Regions from separate parts of the Ahrensia sp. 13_GOM-1096m genome, predicted to be linked through region 3. Evidence: riboswitches for the same ligand, from Rfam matches in the RefSeq annotation. Region 3 holds a riboswitch; each other region holds the start of a gene.
The links. Region 3 has a riboswitch for cobalamin ahead of N530_RS0101970 (energy-coupling factor ABC transporter permease). Riboswitches for the same ligand answer to the same signal wherever they lie in the genome.
Positions count from the first base shown of each region.

Region 1: another riboswitch for cobalamin. It lies ahead of N530_RS0100455 (DUF1636 domain-containing protein); the one in region 3 lies ahead of N530_RS0101970 (energy-coupling factor ABC transporter permease).
Region 2: another riboswitch for cobalamin. It lies ahead of cobU (bifunctional adenosylcobinamide kinase/adenosylcobinamide-phosphate guanylyltransferase); the one in region 3 lies ahead of N530_RS0101970 (energy-coupling factor ABC transporter permease).

Region 1 covers NZ_JIAX01000006.1:18,594-23,779, reverse strand. The annotation lists gene N530_RS0100470 (iron ABC transporter permease) at 1-836, opposite strand, end outside; gene N530_RS0100465 (ABC transporter substrate-binding protein) at 840-1,778, opposite strand; gene N530_RS0100460 (ABC transporter ATP-binding protein) at 1,780-2,565, opposite strand; gene N530_RS0100455 (DUF1636 domain-containing protein) at 2,562-2,975, opposite strand; cobalamin riboswitch at 3,078-3,296, opposite strand; gene N530_RS19155 (hypothetical protein) at 3,350-3,520, opposite strand; gene N530_RS0100445 (Rrf2 family transcriptional regulator) at 3,628-4,071, shown strand; gene N530_RS0100440 (group III truncated hemoglobin) at 4,071-4,520, shown strand; gene N530_RS0100435 (amino acid ABC transporter substrate-binding protein) at 4,667-5,186, shown strand, end outside.
Region 2 covers NZ_KK211156.1:173,985-179,170, reverse strand. The annotation lists gene cobN (cobaltochelatase subunit CobN) at 1-306, opposite strand, end outside; gene cobW (cobalamin biosynthesis protein CobW) at 313-1,362, opposite strand; gene cobU (bifunctional adenosylcobinamide kinase/adenosylcobinamide-phosphate guanylyltransferase) at 1,366-1,905, opposite strand; cobalamin riboswitch at 2,019-2,241, opposite strand; gene N530_RS18315 (cobyric acid synthase) at 2,265-3,758, opposite strand; gene N530_RS0114615 (DUF922 domain-containing protein) at 4,180-4,767, shown strand; gene N530_RS0114610 (hypothetical protein) at 4,775-5,161, opposite strand.
Region 3 covers NZ_JIAX01000006.1:334,061-339,246, forward strand. The annotation lists gene N530_RS0101965 (DEAD/DEAH box helicase) at 362-1,780, shown strand; gene N530_RS0101970 (energy-coupling factor ABC transporter permease) at 1,858-2,532, opposite strand; cobalamin riboswitch at 2,561-2,775, opposite strand; gene N530_RS0101975 (3-hydroxyacyl-CoA dehydrogenase NAD-binding domain-containing protein) at 2,892-5,114, opposite strand; gene N530_RS0101980 (acetyl-CoA C-acetyltransferase) at 5,132-5,186, opposite strand, start outside.

The DNA of each region.
Region 1 (5,186 bases), 320 kb from region 3:
ATGAGGCCGACAAATCCAATCACGCCAGAAAATGCGACCATCACGCCTGTGATCAGGGCACCGATCACGAAAATTTCCAATCTAAACCGCGCAACCGATATACCAAGCGTTGACGCAGTTTCGTCGCCAATTGTCATCGCATTGAGCTGTGCTGCGCGCACCCATAGCCAGAAGCCGCACGTTGCAAGTACAACTGCCGGATAAACCAGCTGAGACCATTGTGCGAGACCAAGGCCGCCTAACATCCAGAAAACTACAGTATGCGTCGCGCGTGGGTCGCCAAGGAAGATAAGAACATTGGCAAGAGCCATAACGATGAATGAGACTGCAACGCCTGTTAACACCAAGCGGTCTGCCGTTGATGCGTCTGCTACACGTGCCACGCCAAGAACAATCGCCGTTGCAGCAAGAGAACCGGCAAACGCCAATAATGGCACGGTGAGCAAACCCAAAAACAACCCCGTATGCAGAAGCGCCAAAATAGCGCCGAAAGCACCGCCCGATGAAATGCCAAGCAAGTGAGGATCGGCCAAAGGATTGCGTGTGACCGCTTGGAGACTGGCGCCGACCAAGGCCAGCCCTGCGCCAACCATTGCAGCTAACAATGCTCGCGGAAAACGAATATCCCAAACAATCGCTTCACGGCCTGCTGACCATGTTACGTTTATCAAACCAGGATAGAGTTTGTTGGCCAGCACACCCCAAACAGTTGATGATGCGATAGAAACGGCACCAACGTTGATTGCAAATGTTACCGAAATCAGCAACACGATAAAACCTGCGATCCAGACCACAGGCAATGCATGTAGAGATTTTATACTGCTTGCTTGGCTCATGGCCTAATTATTCCCAAAAGCAGAAGCGAGCTTTTTAATTGCTTTAATGTTGCGAGGCCCCGGCGTTGCCTCAATATATTCCAGAACAATGAAGCGGTCGTTTTTCACAGCATCAAGATTGGCAAAGGCTGGATTTGACATCATGAATTCGCGCTTTTGTTTGGCTGTTACATCGCCATAATTCACGATCACTATTATTTCTGGGTTTCGTTCAACAACAGCTTCCCAGCCTATCGTTGTCCAACTTTTTTCAAGGTCTTCAAGAATATTGACCCCGCCGGCTGCTTCTATCATTGCCGTTGGTATGGCGTATCGGCCCGCTGTAAACGGCGTACTTTCTCCGCTGTCATATACAAATACGCGCGGTGGTGTGGCACCCTGTTTCAAGGTTTTGGTAATTGCCTCAAGTTCAGATTTATAGCCGTCCACAAGCTCTTGTGTGCGCTCTTCTACCTCGAAAATTTTACCGAGATTGAGCAAGTCATTATACATGTCATCCATAGATACTTTCGGTTTTTCACCGATATGAATGCAGCTCTCTGTCAACTCGTAGACCTTGATGCCGAATGGCTCCAGCGTGTCTGGCGTCACTTCACCGCCAACCTTCATGCCGTAGTTCCAACCAGCGAAAAGGAAGTCCGCTTCAGCGCCTATAAGGACTTCTTTTGTTGGATATTTCTTTGCAAGCTCGGGCAATTCTTTAACGCCAGCCCGCATTTCTTCATCCAACTTTGTCCAGCCGGAAATACCTGAATAACCGACCATACGATCTGCAAGGCCCAGCACCAACATCATTTCGGTCAAATTGACATCATGTGAAACTGCGCGCTTTGGTGCCGCATCAAAAGTAACCGTGCGGTTACAACTTTGAACGGTCGTTTCGGCGATTGCGGCCGCTGAAGTGAATGCCAATACGGCAAGGCTGAGTACAGTTTTATTCATGTCAGGTTCTTCCCATCAATGTGTAAGTAAAATGAAGACGATCGGTAGGCATGAGCTTTTCGGATTGTGCAGAAACATTAAATGCATAGGAAACCGATTGATTGGTCAGCACCGTTTGAGGCGGCCCGAATGCAAGTACAGAACCTTGCTTTAGAAGCAAAATCTCGTCGCAGACACCTGCCGCCATGTTCAAATCATGTAAGCTGGTAACAATGGTCATATCCAGATCGCGAATGAGCTCTATGATTTCTAACTGATGCCTAATGTCGAGGTGATTGGTAGGCTCATCAAGGATAAGCAGGCTTGGCTCTTGCGCGAGCGCTCTGGCCACCATTGCGCGTTGACGTTCACCGCCTGACAAAGTGCCAAAGCGACGACTTGCGAACTCCGAAAGTTCAAGTTTACGCAGTGCTGAATCTATAATGGTAGAGTCATTTTCGCTCTTCGTTGATAATACGCTGCGATATGGCGTGCGCCCCAATTCAACGATCTCTTTTACCGTCAGCGCAAAGTCTGTCGGCTGCTCTTGCAAAACGGCCGCAACATTTTGAGCAACCAGCCTTGGTGACAATGACCAGATGTCACGCCCATCAATCTCGATAGACCCTTGCGACGGTTTTAGGTAGCGATACAGCAAGCGCAGAAATGTGGACTTACCTGCGCCATTAGCGCCAACAACACCCATGACGCGCCCAGCATTCAAGCTTAAAGAGAGCGGCTTTAAAATTGGGTCGCCGCTGCGTGTATTCCAGCACGCATTCATTACGTTCAGCTTTGCTGCGCTCATTGTAAAACCTGTTCCATCTCTTCATTCGCAATCATGGCCGCTGGCACACGCGCCAGTGTAGAATGGCGCAATTTGCCGGGCCTATCGGTAGAAGAACACCATCCATCTTGTAGATGTGCGTATTGATTTGCGAATGCGATAAGGTCGTCGATATCTTCATTGGGATCTATATCGCCAAAAAGATAAGTCGCTTTTTTCGAACCGTGATAGGCGACCGTGCATGGGCGGCTACAACCCGCCATACAGGCAACACCTGAAACAGAAAAATCCTCACATACAGCATCGCCTGCAGCGTCAATAGCTTTACGCAATTGCTCAATTAGCTCGTAGCCCGGCCGGCAATCTGTATTTTTATGTCTACATGAGACACAAACGGTAATGCGATGATTTGATTTTTTTGAATGGGCCATGATGCCCTCCGCAATGAGCAGGAGGCGCGCAAGTAATCACTGACGATGATCCGGTGAACCGGCTATACATGTCCATGCTCCTTGCTGGGACACCCCGCCCAGGTTGAATTGATCTGACATGGCAGGTCTCCTGACTTGCGGGTCTCAGCTCCCTCGAACCTTCCCGAAACATTTGTTTCAGTGGTCAAACTCAAGGTTACTCACCGCTCACAGTTGCGGGGGCAGTCATGGATTTAGCGCCTGTTGGCTACACCTCACCATGTTCCCTTTTAATCTGCTCCCCGTTTAAGGGTACGCAGAACCATATAAAGAGTTCTGTCAGAATATCCGTTTGGCGACAAGTGATTTTTAAGCAGATGTCGCTTTGTTTGCGATTATGCGAAGAACTGAAACCAGACGAGCAAAACCAATGTGCCCCACACGATCATATTAACAATTGATCTCAACATACCGCCGTCTTCTTCGACAGTCATACCAATCTTACGTCGCACGAGATCGCCTGGGTACAGAAAGGCATTAAGTAGCATTTGGCCTAATTGTGTCATCGCAGTTCCACCTATTGGTTTTCACGAACTTCATGAAGATTTTCATAGTCATAGCTTGCAGCGAGCTTAAAAGCAATATATTATATACTTCTTTATAGGATGTCATTATGCGACTGAATGTTCAAACCGATTACGCCTTGCGGCAGCTGATGTATCTTGCCGTTAATAATGATCGGCTTTGCACCATCCGCGAGATTGCCGATTATTTTGAAATATCCAACAATCACATGATCAAAGTTGCCTATCTGACCGGCAAAGCTGGCTTTGTGCATAGTGTGCGCGGACGCTCAGGCGGCCTAAAGCTAAAACTACCCGCCGAGCAAATTATCATCGGTAATGTCGTGCGCAGTATTGAAGCAGATTTCGCCGTCGCTGAATGCCACCAAGGCGGCAAATGCAACAAATGCGTTATTACGCCCTCCTGCAAATTAAAGAACGTTCTCAACAATGCGGTACTAGCTTTTCTAGCTGTGCTTGATGACTACAACATTGCAGACCTCGTCGAAGGCAATGATGATTTAAAGCAACTACTTTTTCAGGAGATTGCCTGATGCAAACTTATGTTCACAAAACGGCAGCAGAGCGGCGTGCAGAGATTCAGGCCCGCGCTAGCTCTTTGGGCATCGATGAGGATTATATTTCACTGCTTGTGGAGAGCTTTTATAATCGCATTCGCAAAGACGAAATATTGGGACCTATATTTGCCGCCGAGATCACAGGTGATTGGGGCCCACACCTAACAAAGATGAAGCAATTCTGGTCATCCGTTGCACTAAATTCCGGAAGCTATTCCGGCAGGCCCGTTCCGGCGCATCAAAAATTAAGCGGCATATCACCGGAACATTTTGACAGATGGCTCATGCTTTTTCGCAGCACCTTGGAAGAGACAGCACCATCACAGGAGGCAATCGGCTATTTCATGGAGCGTGCAGAACGCATTGCAGAAAGTCTCAAGCTCGCTATGTTTGGGCACCTTGAGATCCCCACGCGAAACACATGATGTAACTTTCTTCTCTATGCTGGTTTTACAGCCCGCAACGAATACCTATATGCCACCCTACTAAAACAAACAGCTTGCGCATAGTCTGGCATTTCACAGCACAACAGACCTTACTGTGGGCGGTCTCTACTCATAAGGATAATTCGATGTTGAAGAAATTAGGAGCTGCGGCAGCGATTGCCGTTTTAATGGCAACGTCCGCCTTTGCTGATGACGCTAAAACACTACGCGTTGGCATGTCCGGCGGCTATTTTCCCTTTACCTTTGTTCAAAAGGGTGAGCTTCAAGGTTTTGAAGTCGACGTGATGAACGCCGTTGGCAAAGAAGCCGGATTAGAAATCGCGTTTGAAACAATGTCATTTTCCGGTCTTATTGGTGCGCTTGATGTTGGCCGGATTGATACAATCGCCAACCAGATTACCATTACGCCAGAGCGCGAAGCCAAGTTTGAATTCAGCCAAGCTTATGTAATTGATGGCGCACAAGTTGTCGTCAAGCGCGGCAATGATGTGATCAATGGTGTCGAAGATTTGCGCGGTAAATCCGTCGCGGTAAATCTTGGTTCGAACTTTGAAGAGCTGCTCAAAGAACTGCCCTATGCAGACGAAATCAATATTCGCACCTATGAATCCAACATTGCTCAAGACGTAGCGCTTGGCCGTGTTG
Region 2 (5,186 bases), on a different contig from region 3:
CGCCATCATCAGCGCTTCAACACCATAATTCCAATAGGTTTTCCCGCCAAGAAGACGCGCAACGATAAGCTTTGCTTTATTGCCCGTTCGCTCCATCCATGCATCAATCGACATTGGATGCTTGAGTTGAAGCATATTGGCTAATCGAAGATTATCGCACGCGGTCGCATCTGCAGCTTCCGCAAGGCTCGCAAGCTCGGTATCAGCAGAAGATAAAAAGCAAATATCTGCGGGCGATTGACCAAGATCAATCGCATCCCCATCGCCATCCGTTAGCGAGCCTTTTTGCGCCAGCAATAAATGCATGTTGGATTAAACCGCAGCTTTGATTTCGGCAGCAATTGCGGCCTGATCCAGATCGTGCAAACCAATCACCACCAAACGTGATGAAGGCGTTTCGCCTGCCTGCCAAGCACGATCAAAATAAGTCTCAATACGCTGCCCAACAGCTTGAACAACCAAACGCATCGGCTTGCCCGGAACAGCACAGAAACCTTTCAATCGAAGCACATCATGAGCCGCAATGATTGTTTTAAGCCCAGCAATAAACTTTTCCGTATCGGCAATTTCGCCTGTCTCAACAACAAAGCTTTCAAACTCATCATGGTCGTGCTCATGACCATCAGCATGGTGAATTTCATGATGAGACTTACGGTTTTCAATCTCGCCTTCTGTCGCCGAACCAAGTCCAAGCAGCACTTCGATTGGCAGTTCGCCATGTTTAGCAGACACGATTTTGAGCGCGCGATCTGTTTGGCTTTGAACAATGGCCTTCACAGCCTCAAGACGGTCAGCATCAATCAAGTCTGATTTATTCAACACGATCATGTCTGCTGCACGAATTTGGTCTTCGAACAATTCTTCAAGCGGGCTTTCATGATCTAGCTCTTCGTCAGCGGCACGTTGTGCATCCAACTTATCATGGTCATGCGCAAAACGCCCTTCAGATACAGCAGCAGCATCAATCACGGTGATAACACCATCGACGGTGACCTGCGTTTTGATTTCAGGCCAGTTAAAGGCTGCTACAAGCGGCTGTGGCAGCGCCAGACCAGACGTTTCAATGATAATGTGATCAGGGCGGTTTTCGCGTTCCAACAATTTTTCCATTGTTGGAATAAAATCGTCCGCAACGGTACAGCAGATACAACCATTGTTAAGCTCAACAATGTCATCTTCGGTGCATGTATCGATGCCGCAGCCTTTCAGCACATCGCCGTCAACGCCAAGATCACCAAATTCATTGATAATCAGCGCAATGCGCTTGCCATTAGCGTTTTGCAGCAGATTGCGGATCATTGTTGTTTTGCCTGCGCCCAAAAAGCCAGTAATCACGGTGGCAGGAATTTTTGCGTTCAACATAGTTTAGCCCTTCATTTTCAGCGGTAATCCCGCTGCGATAAAATAAACTTCATCCGCCATAGCGGCTATTTCTTGGTGTAGTCGTCCAGCGTGATCGCGAAACGCGCGCGCCATGTCGTTTTCAGGCACAATGCCCAGCCCAACCTCATTGCTGACCAGCACGACCGGCGCTTTCATGTCGCTCAATGCTGAGCGCAATTTTTGCGAACGCGCCGCAACATCGGCTTGTCCCATCATAAGGTTGGTCACCCATAAGGTGAGGCAATCCACAAGAATGATATGACTTTCACCATCCGCCTCTAGCAGTGCAGATTCCAGATCATCAGGTGCTTCAATGTTGGTCCAGCCAGTGGTTCGCCGCTCTTTGTGCATATCAATGCGCGCACGCATTTCATCGTCCCAGATTTGCGCCGTCGCAATATAATGAGGTGAAAGACCACTCTTTAAGACGAGATTTTCGGCAAATGTCGATTTACCCGAGCGCGCACCGCCCAAAACAAGCGTTACTCGGCCCTTTGTCTCAAAATTAGAAGCTGCGCTCATGTCCGGTTCATCTCATTGCGTTTCATAGCAAGCGCATTGAACGAACCTAAAGGTGAAGACTGCCAGCACAAACCAACTGCCTACACATCTGGCCCGACACAGGACGCCCGCCCTATCAGATCAATCGCAAAGGCAGGTCTCCTGGCTCATGGTTTATCCGGCACATCTACCTTCCCGGGCTATCCCAGTGGTGTCTCATAAAGACGCGGTGTGCTTACCATTCTACAGTCGCGGGGTCGGCAGTGATAAAGGCGCCCGATTTGGGTTCGCCTGTCACATTCCCTTTTCATCCAAAAATGCATAAGCATTTTTAGAACCATTGCACGCCAACATTAGGTCTTTGTTGCAAGCAACGTCAATCAAATTGAAGAGGCTAAGGCAGTTTTCTGTTCATAGCGTTTGGCAACAGCCAGCATCGCATCAATATCCAGTAATTGTTCCAAGCGTTCTGCAAGATCATCAAGCGTCGCTTCAACACGGTCCAAATGGTTGCCGCCAGCCGAAGCAATACCGAAGCTCGCAAGCCAAGCACGCCGAAACGCACCATTATCAAAAAAACCATGAAGATAAGTACCCATGATCTTTCCGTCCGCACTCATAGCGCCATCGGCACGTCCGTCGATTATGCTTGTCGGGCGCTGACAATCTGCACCAGACGTTTCACCAATATGAATTTCATAACCCGTCAGTGGCACGTCAAAAACCGGACTATGTGCACTTACATTGCGCACATTCTTCTTTGGCAACATGATCGTTTCAATATCCAACAAGCCAAGCCCATCAATGGTGCAAGCAGCGCCCTCAATACCATTGGGATCAGCAATCTTCAGCCCGAGCATTTGATAGCCGCCGCAAATACCAACAATATGCCCGCCGCGCTTTGCGTGCGCATATAATTGAACATCCCATCCATTTGCGCGCAGACAAGCCAAATCAGCGATAGTTGATTTAGAACCGGGCAAGATAACGATTTGCGCGTCGGCAGGAATGGCCTCACCCTTGCGAATGAAATGAACATCCACATCATCCTCGGCAATCAGCGGATCAAAATCATCAAAGTTGGAAATACGGTCCGTGACCAGCACCGCAACTTGCAGCGCCTTGCCGGATGCCGCCCGCACCAATGTCTCCAGCGCCACAGAATCTTCCGCTGGCAGCTTTCCAGCCTCTGCAAGCCAGGGCACAACACCAAATCCGCGCCAACCTGTAAATTCAGTGATGGCCGTTAAACCATCATCAAACAGCGAAACATCGCCGCGAAACTTATTGATAAGAAAACCTGCGATCATAGCGCGGTCTTGATCTGGTAAAATTGTGTGTGTTCCCACGAGCGAAGCAATCACGCCGCCCCGATCAACATCGCCAACCAATATAACAGGTACATTTGCGCGCGTCGCAAACCCCATATTGGCAATGTCTCCAGCGCGTAAATTGATTTCGGCTGGTGAACCTGCACCTTCGACAACAACAATGTCTGCTTGTTGTTTGAGTGTCTCAAAACTATCCAGAACGGCGCCGAGTAATTTGGGCTTTAGTTTTTGATAATCCCGCCCCTTTGCGCTTCCAGTTACCTTACCGTGCACAACGACTTGACTGCCAACATCCGATTGCGGCTTTAACAATACGGGGTTCATGTGAATACTGGGCGCGACACCGCACGCCAGCGCTTGCAACCACTGCGCTCGCCCGATTTCACCGCCATCATCGGCAACAGCTGCATTGTTCGACATGTTTTGCGGCTTAAAGGGACGAACTTTCATGCCGCGATTTTTAAGCGCACGACAAAGGCCAGCAACCAATACGGTCTTGCCAACATCCGAGCCTGTACCCTGCAACATAATAGAAAGTGTCATGATAATCGCGTAGCTCAATTTATCATGAGCGAAAAGCGTAAATATATAACGCCCTAGAGATGACGCTGCGTCACGCAAATTTCGTGTAAGCCTCATTTAAAGTAAAAAACCGCATTGCAACTATGTGTTGCAATGCGGTTAGTACTCAAAACTTACCACAAATACGCTGTGGCGAAATTCTCTCCGGTACGCAGTACCTGATCCGGAGCAGGCTGTATTGAACGCCTTGCCTCACATCTATAAACACACATCGTTACCACGAAGTTATTGAGACCTTAACCAAGTCTAAATTTTGCACTTTTTATGACTTTTTTTGTTTACACTTGTTAACGATTTCCGCGTTCAAAGCCACATCATGCAATTCTTGCATTGATATTGACCGGCAAGTGCTGAATGCTCTTGAAGAATCAAAGGAGCTTCGATGATCACTTTCATGGCAGTGAAGCCAACATTGCGCAAAGGCTGTATTTTTATTGCCCTTACGTCACTTTTCGGATGCGTGAGCACAAGCCCAGCCGTTAAGACGAGCTTCTATACAGTTAACGGGCAAACAGGCGCACAAATCGACCGCGAGCTTCGCGTCAAAGGGCCCTTGAGCGGCCATGCGCTTGCCTCTGCTGCGATTAGTTTTGAGCCAGTTTCCGTCTTACAAGAAACCACAAAAGCTGGTTGCAGTTTCAAGACTGCAAAATTCCGCGTGAAGGCTGATATTACATTACCGCGCTGGGCAGACAGACGCGCATCGAAAGACCGTGACTTGCGCCGCGCTTGGGATGGGCTTTCAAAATATGCGAAACTTCACGAGCAGATGCACGTAAAGATTGCAGAGCAATTTGCCAAACAAATAGGTGAAAGCCTAATGGCGCTTCCAACGCATAAAACATGCGAAAAGCTTGATAAAGTGGCCGAAAAAACATTCAAACGCATATTGCGCAGCCATGACCGCGCTCAAAAACGATTCGATGCTATTGAGCAGAAACGACTAGCAGCCATATTTGAGGACGCTTAAGCCAAATTCAGCCTTTTCGTAGTCTTTTGTAATTTGCCCGAACGCGTTTAGCCATTGGCTCAATGCTCGCATCCGAAATATCTTGAAGTGATTTAGAAATTCCTTGGGCATTTGGAACTTCGCCGCGCATAGCGCCGATAACAAGCGAACTCCATGCTGAAATCATCTCAGCTTGAGCCGCATTATAGCTTTCCATGAGGGCAGCCGTTTTTTCGGTTAGAGCCAATTCGCCCTCACCGCCACGCTTGCCATTTTTAGCAAGCCAAGGTGTCGCAACTTCATACGCCAAAGCTGGCATACGCATGGCGATAACCCAAGGTGCGAGCACCATAACATCCATTCCGGATGAACGCCTTTTGAGTGATAAGTCAAATAAGTCAACAGGCGTAAACATAGTGATCTCCGATCATTGGAAATCA
Region 3 (5,186 bases):
ACTGACCCATGAAATTGTGATCTAGCTGCCATGCAATCATCCAGCTTGACATTCTGCAGCTGGCAACCGATATAGCGATTATTGGTAGTTGCCGCGTGAGCAACGCTTTTCAAACAAAAGCTAATCGAAACAACTTATTTATTGTTCGAGCCAATTTAACACCGGATCTAATTAGACCGGCATATTAAAAACCAAGTTCCCATTTCACGCGGGGTTCTGTCGGGTAAACGGCAAATGGACATCCGGTCCGTTTGTGAGCTTCATCCCGCAACCGCAAGAGACTGTATGAGCACTCATTGGTGTTGATGCTTTCTAATTGTATTCGGCCGCATTTGCGCGCCGATTTGAAAGGTATGTCATTTTGACAAACGAACACGCAACGACTTTTGCAGACTTAGGTCTTTCAGAGTCGATTACAAAAACACTAAGCCAGCTTGGTTATGAAACACCAACGCCAATTCAGGAGCAGTGTATTCCGCTCATCCTGAAGGGCCATGACATCATGGGCTTGGCACAAACAGGTACTGGCAAGACAGCAGCTTTTGGCCTGCCTCTTATTGAAAACTTGATCTCGGTCGGCAAAAAGCCTGAGCCAAAAACATGCCGTGCGCTCATTCTTGCGCCTACACGCGAACTCGCAAACCAAATCAACGCCAATTTGCGTTCATATGTGCGTCACTCGCATCTACGTGTGCAAGTTGTTGTTGGCGGTGCGTCAATCAACATTCAGGCGCGTAACCTTACACCTGGCTGCGATATTCTTGTTGCAACACCGGGTCGCTTGCTGGATTTGATCGAGCGTAAAGCGGTTAGTCTGAACCAAGTTAAATATCTCGTCCTCGATGAAGCCGATCAAATGCTTGATCTGGGCTTTATTGTGCCGCTCAAAAGAATTGCAAAAATGCTTGCTGTGCCACGCACAACGCTTTTGTTCTCTGCAACGATGCCTAAACAGATCAATGATCTGGCTGGCGCATATTTGAATGAGCCGGTTCGAGTACAGGTTTCACCTCCAGGTAAAGCTGCTGATAAGATCACGCAATCTGTGCATCATATTTCAGGACGCTCTAAGGCTGACTTGCTAAAAGATTTGCTAACAGCGAAAGGCGAGGGCTTGTCGCTTGTCTTCTCACGCACAAAACACGGCGCTGAAAAGCTAAAGCGTCATTTGGTTGAACGTGGTTTTGCTGCTGAATCAATTCACGGCAACAAAAGCCAAAATCAGCGCGAACGAGCAATCAAAGATTTCAAATCTGGCAAAGCCCAAGTTTTGGTTGCGACGGATGTTGCAGCACGCGGTATCGATATTTCTGGTGTTTCCCACGTCTTTAACTATGACTTACCGGAAGTTGCAGAAGCTTATGTGCACCGGATCGGCCGTACAGCACGTGCTGGCGCGGAAGGTCAGGCTGTTGCATTGTGTGCACCTGATGAGATTCATCTGCTTCAAGCCATTGAAAAGCTGATGGGCATGAAAATTACGATTGCAAGCGGTGAGGCTCCACCTGCTGGCTTTAAGCCTGAGAAAAAAGGACGTGGCGGAGCGCCAAGCGGTCAGGGTCGCAAACGCTCTGGTGGCGCTCAAGGTCATCGCGGCCGTCGCAGCGTTGCTGACATTGGTGCGCCAGGTAAAAGCGGTGAGCAGGGTGGCGGTGACGCTCAACCTAAAGCAAAAAGCAAAAAGCGCGTAAGCCAAGGTAAACGCTTCAAGGCTGCTGATCCAAATGGCGGTCCTTCACGTTGGGCACGCGGCGAGAAACGCAAAAGCAAAGTTGCTTAATTCTTAAGAATTGAAGACAAATAAAAACCCCGGAAGCCTAAATGGTTTCCGGGGTTTTGTTTTAAGAAAAGTGCAGTTTAAGCCGCTTGGCCTAAACGCTTTGTCAGGAATGGCGTTGCGTCTTTTCCTTTGAGCGATTTTGCTGCAGCCAATACGGCCAGATCAACGAACGGTTCAATAACAACAACCAGCATGTACGCTGCGCCGAATGAAGCAACCGAAGAAATAACGCCGAAGCCTTGGCCGTAAATTGCCCAGAACGCGACCCAGGCTACGATACCCGCCTGATAGGCAGTAGAAAGCGCAAAAGCCTGTTTATAGGTAATGTCCACATAGGCTGTTTTTGGCGCAATGATTTTCTTCGCAAGAGCGCTAATCGCAAACAATGGTACGAGTAATGTTGTCAGGTTGACGGCATACATTGGCAAATCGCTTGGCGCGAACAACATCCCTTGAACCAAAAGACCAAGGGCAAGACCGATGGCAGCAGGGCCAGCACCAAGCATGAGCAATATTGTTGAGCCAAGAATGAAGTGTACTTCTGAAACGCCAACCGCAAAATGTGGAAGCACTTCAAAGAAGATAAACACTGCAAGCGTTGCAACAACAGAGCGAAAAACGAGGCCGGTTACACCACCATCATTTTTGATCGCATCCCATGCGAATTTAAGGCCAACACCAGCAGCAGTCGCAGCTGTCGCGTAAGCAAGAGTCATTTTTGCCGCGTCAACGACACCAGGTTCAATATGCATTTTATATCCTTCTGCACCCATCGTGCGAGTTAGTTTCACTATATCGGGCAGGTCTCCTGACTCACGCTTCACTGCTTGTTGCCGCCTTCCCAAGCTTTCGCTTAGTGGCATAGTGGCAGCAAGCTCAGCGCTTACAGTTGCGAGGGCAGTTACGGATCAGGCCCGCATTGGGTTGTCCCTACCGTATTCCCTTTTAATCCCCTTAGGCTTTGCCGTTCGAGAACCCGATATCAGGACATTATTCGCATATTATACTTTTGACAATTGTCCGTCTGAGACATTCCTTCGCTAAATATGTCAGGCACAAAAAAGCCCCGAAAGCGAAGAGCTTACGGGGCTTTGATTGAAAGTATTACTAATCAAGCAGCTTGATCAGTTTTTTTCGCATAGGGGTCAAACCGCGAATAGAATGTCTCGCCAGCTTTTGCCATATCGGTCAGCAATTTGGGTGCTTTGAACTGCGGTCCATATTTCTTTTGCAGCTTTTTAGACAATGCAACAAATTCCTCAACGCCCATGCCGTCAATGTAAGACAGTGTGCCGCCGGTATATGGTGCAAAACCAAAGGCTAGGATCGAGCCAACATCGGCTTCACGCGGGTCGGTGACAATGCCTTCACCCATGACGCGTGCTGCTTCCAATGCGATAACAACGAGGAAGCGCTGTTTTAGCTCTTCAAAGTCAATGTCATCGGCATTTTGCTGCGGATAAAGCGTTTTGAGTTCAGGCCACAGATGCTTTTTAGCTGGCTTGTCAGGGTAGTCGTAGAACCCTTTGCCGTTTTTGCGCCCATGACGACCATGTGTATCAACCATCGTGTTCACAAGCTCGATATGGCGCGGATCAACCACGCTTTCACCGAGATCTTTAACGGTTTGGTTAAGGATCTTTTGGCTAAGATCAATCGCTGTTTCATCGTTTAGCGCCAGCGGGCCAATTGGCATGCCAGCCAATTTAGCAGCATTTTCAATCATTGCTGGTGGAACGCCTTCGGCAAGCATATTGTAAGCTTCAGACATGTATTTCAGCACACAGCGATTGACGTAGAAACCGCGTGTATCGTTGACAACGATTGGCGTTTTCTTGATTGCGCGAACGAAATCCATCGCAACAGCCAGCGCTTTATCACCTGTTTTCTTACCCATAATGATTTCAACAAGCATCATCTTGTCGACAGGTGAGAAAAAGTGAATGCCGATAAAATTCTTGGCGCGTTTTGAATTTTTCGCCAGATCAGTAATCGGAATAGTCGATGTGTTTGACGCAAAGATTGCTGTCGCTTTCATGGTGTCTTCGGCAGCTTCTGTCGCAGCTTTTTTCACGGCAGAATCTTCAAACACCGCTTCGACGACAAGGTCACAACCATCAAAGTCCGCATAATCTGCCGTTGGCGTGATAAGCGAGAGGAGCTGATCTTTTTGCTCCTGTGTCGCACGGCCTTTTTGCATGGCTTTGGTGATCAAGTCTTCAGAATGCGCTTTGCCTTTTTCTGCAGCTTCCATGTTGCGGTCAAGAAGCACAACAGGAATGCCTGCTTTCGCCGTTACATATGCAATGCCAGCACCCATAAAGCCTGCACCAAGAATACCAATTTTCTTGAACTTCGTATCCGGTACACCTTCAGGGCGGCGGGCGCCTTTGTTAAGCTCTTGCATAGAAACAAACAGCGAGCGGATCATCATGCCAGCTTCTGTCGTTTGCAAGACTTGTGTGAAGTAACGCTGCTCAATTTTAAGCGCTAGATCGAACGGCACAAGCAGGCCTTCATAAACACATTTCAGGATCGCTTGAGCGCCCGGATAGTTCATGTGAGTTTCGCGGCGAAGGATAGCCGATGCGGCAGGCCAAAGTTGAGCGCCAGCAGGTGAGTAGATTTGACCGCCTGGCAATCTAAAGCCTTTTTCATCCCATGGCTGAACCGGTTTCAAACCATCAATAATCATCTGTTTTGCAGCAGAGATCAGGTCGCTTGCAGGAACAACTTGGTGCACAAGGCCCATTGCTTTGGCACGTGATGGTTTCAGGTTTTGGCCTGTTGTCATCATTTGAAGCGCGTCTTGAGCGTTGACCAAGCGAGGAACGCGCTGTGTGCCGCCAGCACCTGGGAAAATGCCAATTTTAACTTCCGGCAATGCCAGTTTCACTTTTGGTGAGTCGGATGCAACACGGCCGTGACACGCAAGAGAAAGCTCTAACGCGCCGCCCATGCAAACGCCGTTTATGGCTGAAACCCAAGGTTTGCCGCTTGTCTCCAACTTACGGAAGATACGGCTCATCTCGCCTGCACGGTCAAACAGCTTTTGCGTGCCAGCTTCATTGTCGCCGCTCGCTTTAGCTTCTTGTATCGTGTCAAACATCTGTTTGAGCAGCGTGATATCCGCACCACCAGAAAAAGAACCATCTTTACCGGATGTGAAAACTGCGCCGCGGATACCATCATCTGCGGTTACCTGATCAATAATTTTGTCAAGTTCGACCATCGCCTCTTCGGTGAAGACGTTCAAAGACTTGTCAGGCATGTCCCAAGTTACGAGCGCAATGCTGTCTGCATCCGTTTCGACTGTGAAATTTTTATATGTCATAGTGTCTCTCCCAGCCCTTAAACACGTTCAATAATAGTTGCAGTGCCCATGCCTGCGCCAATGCACAGAGTA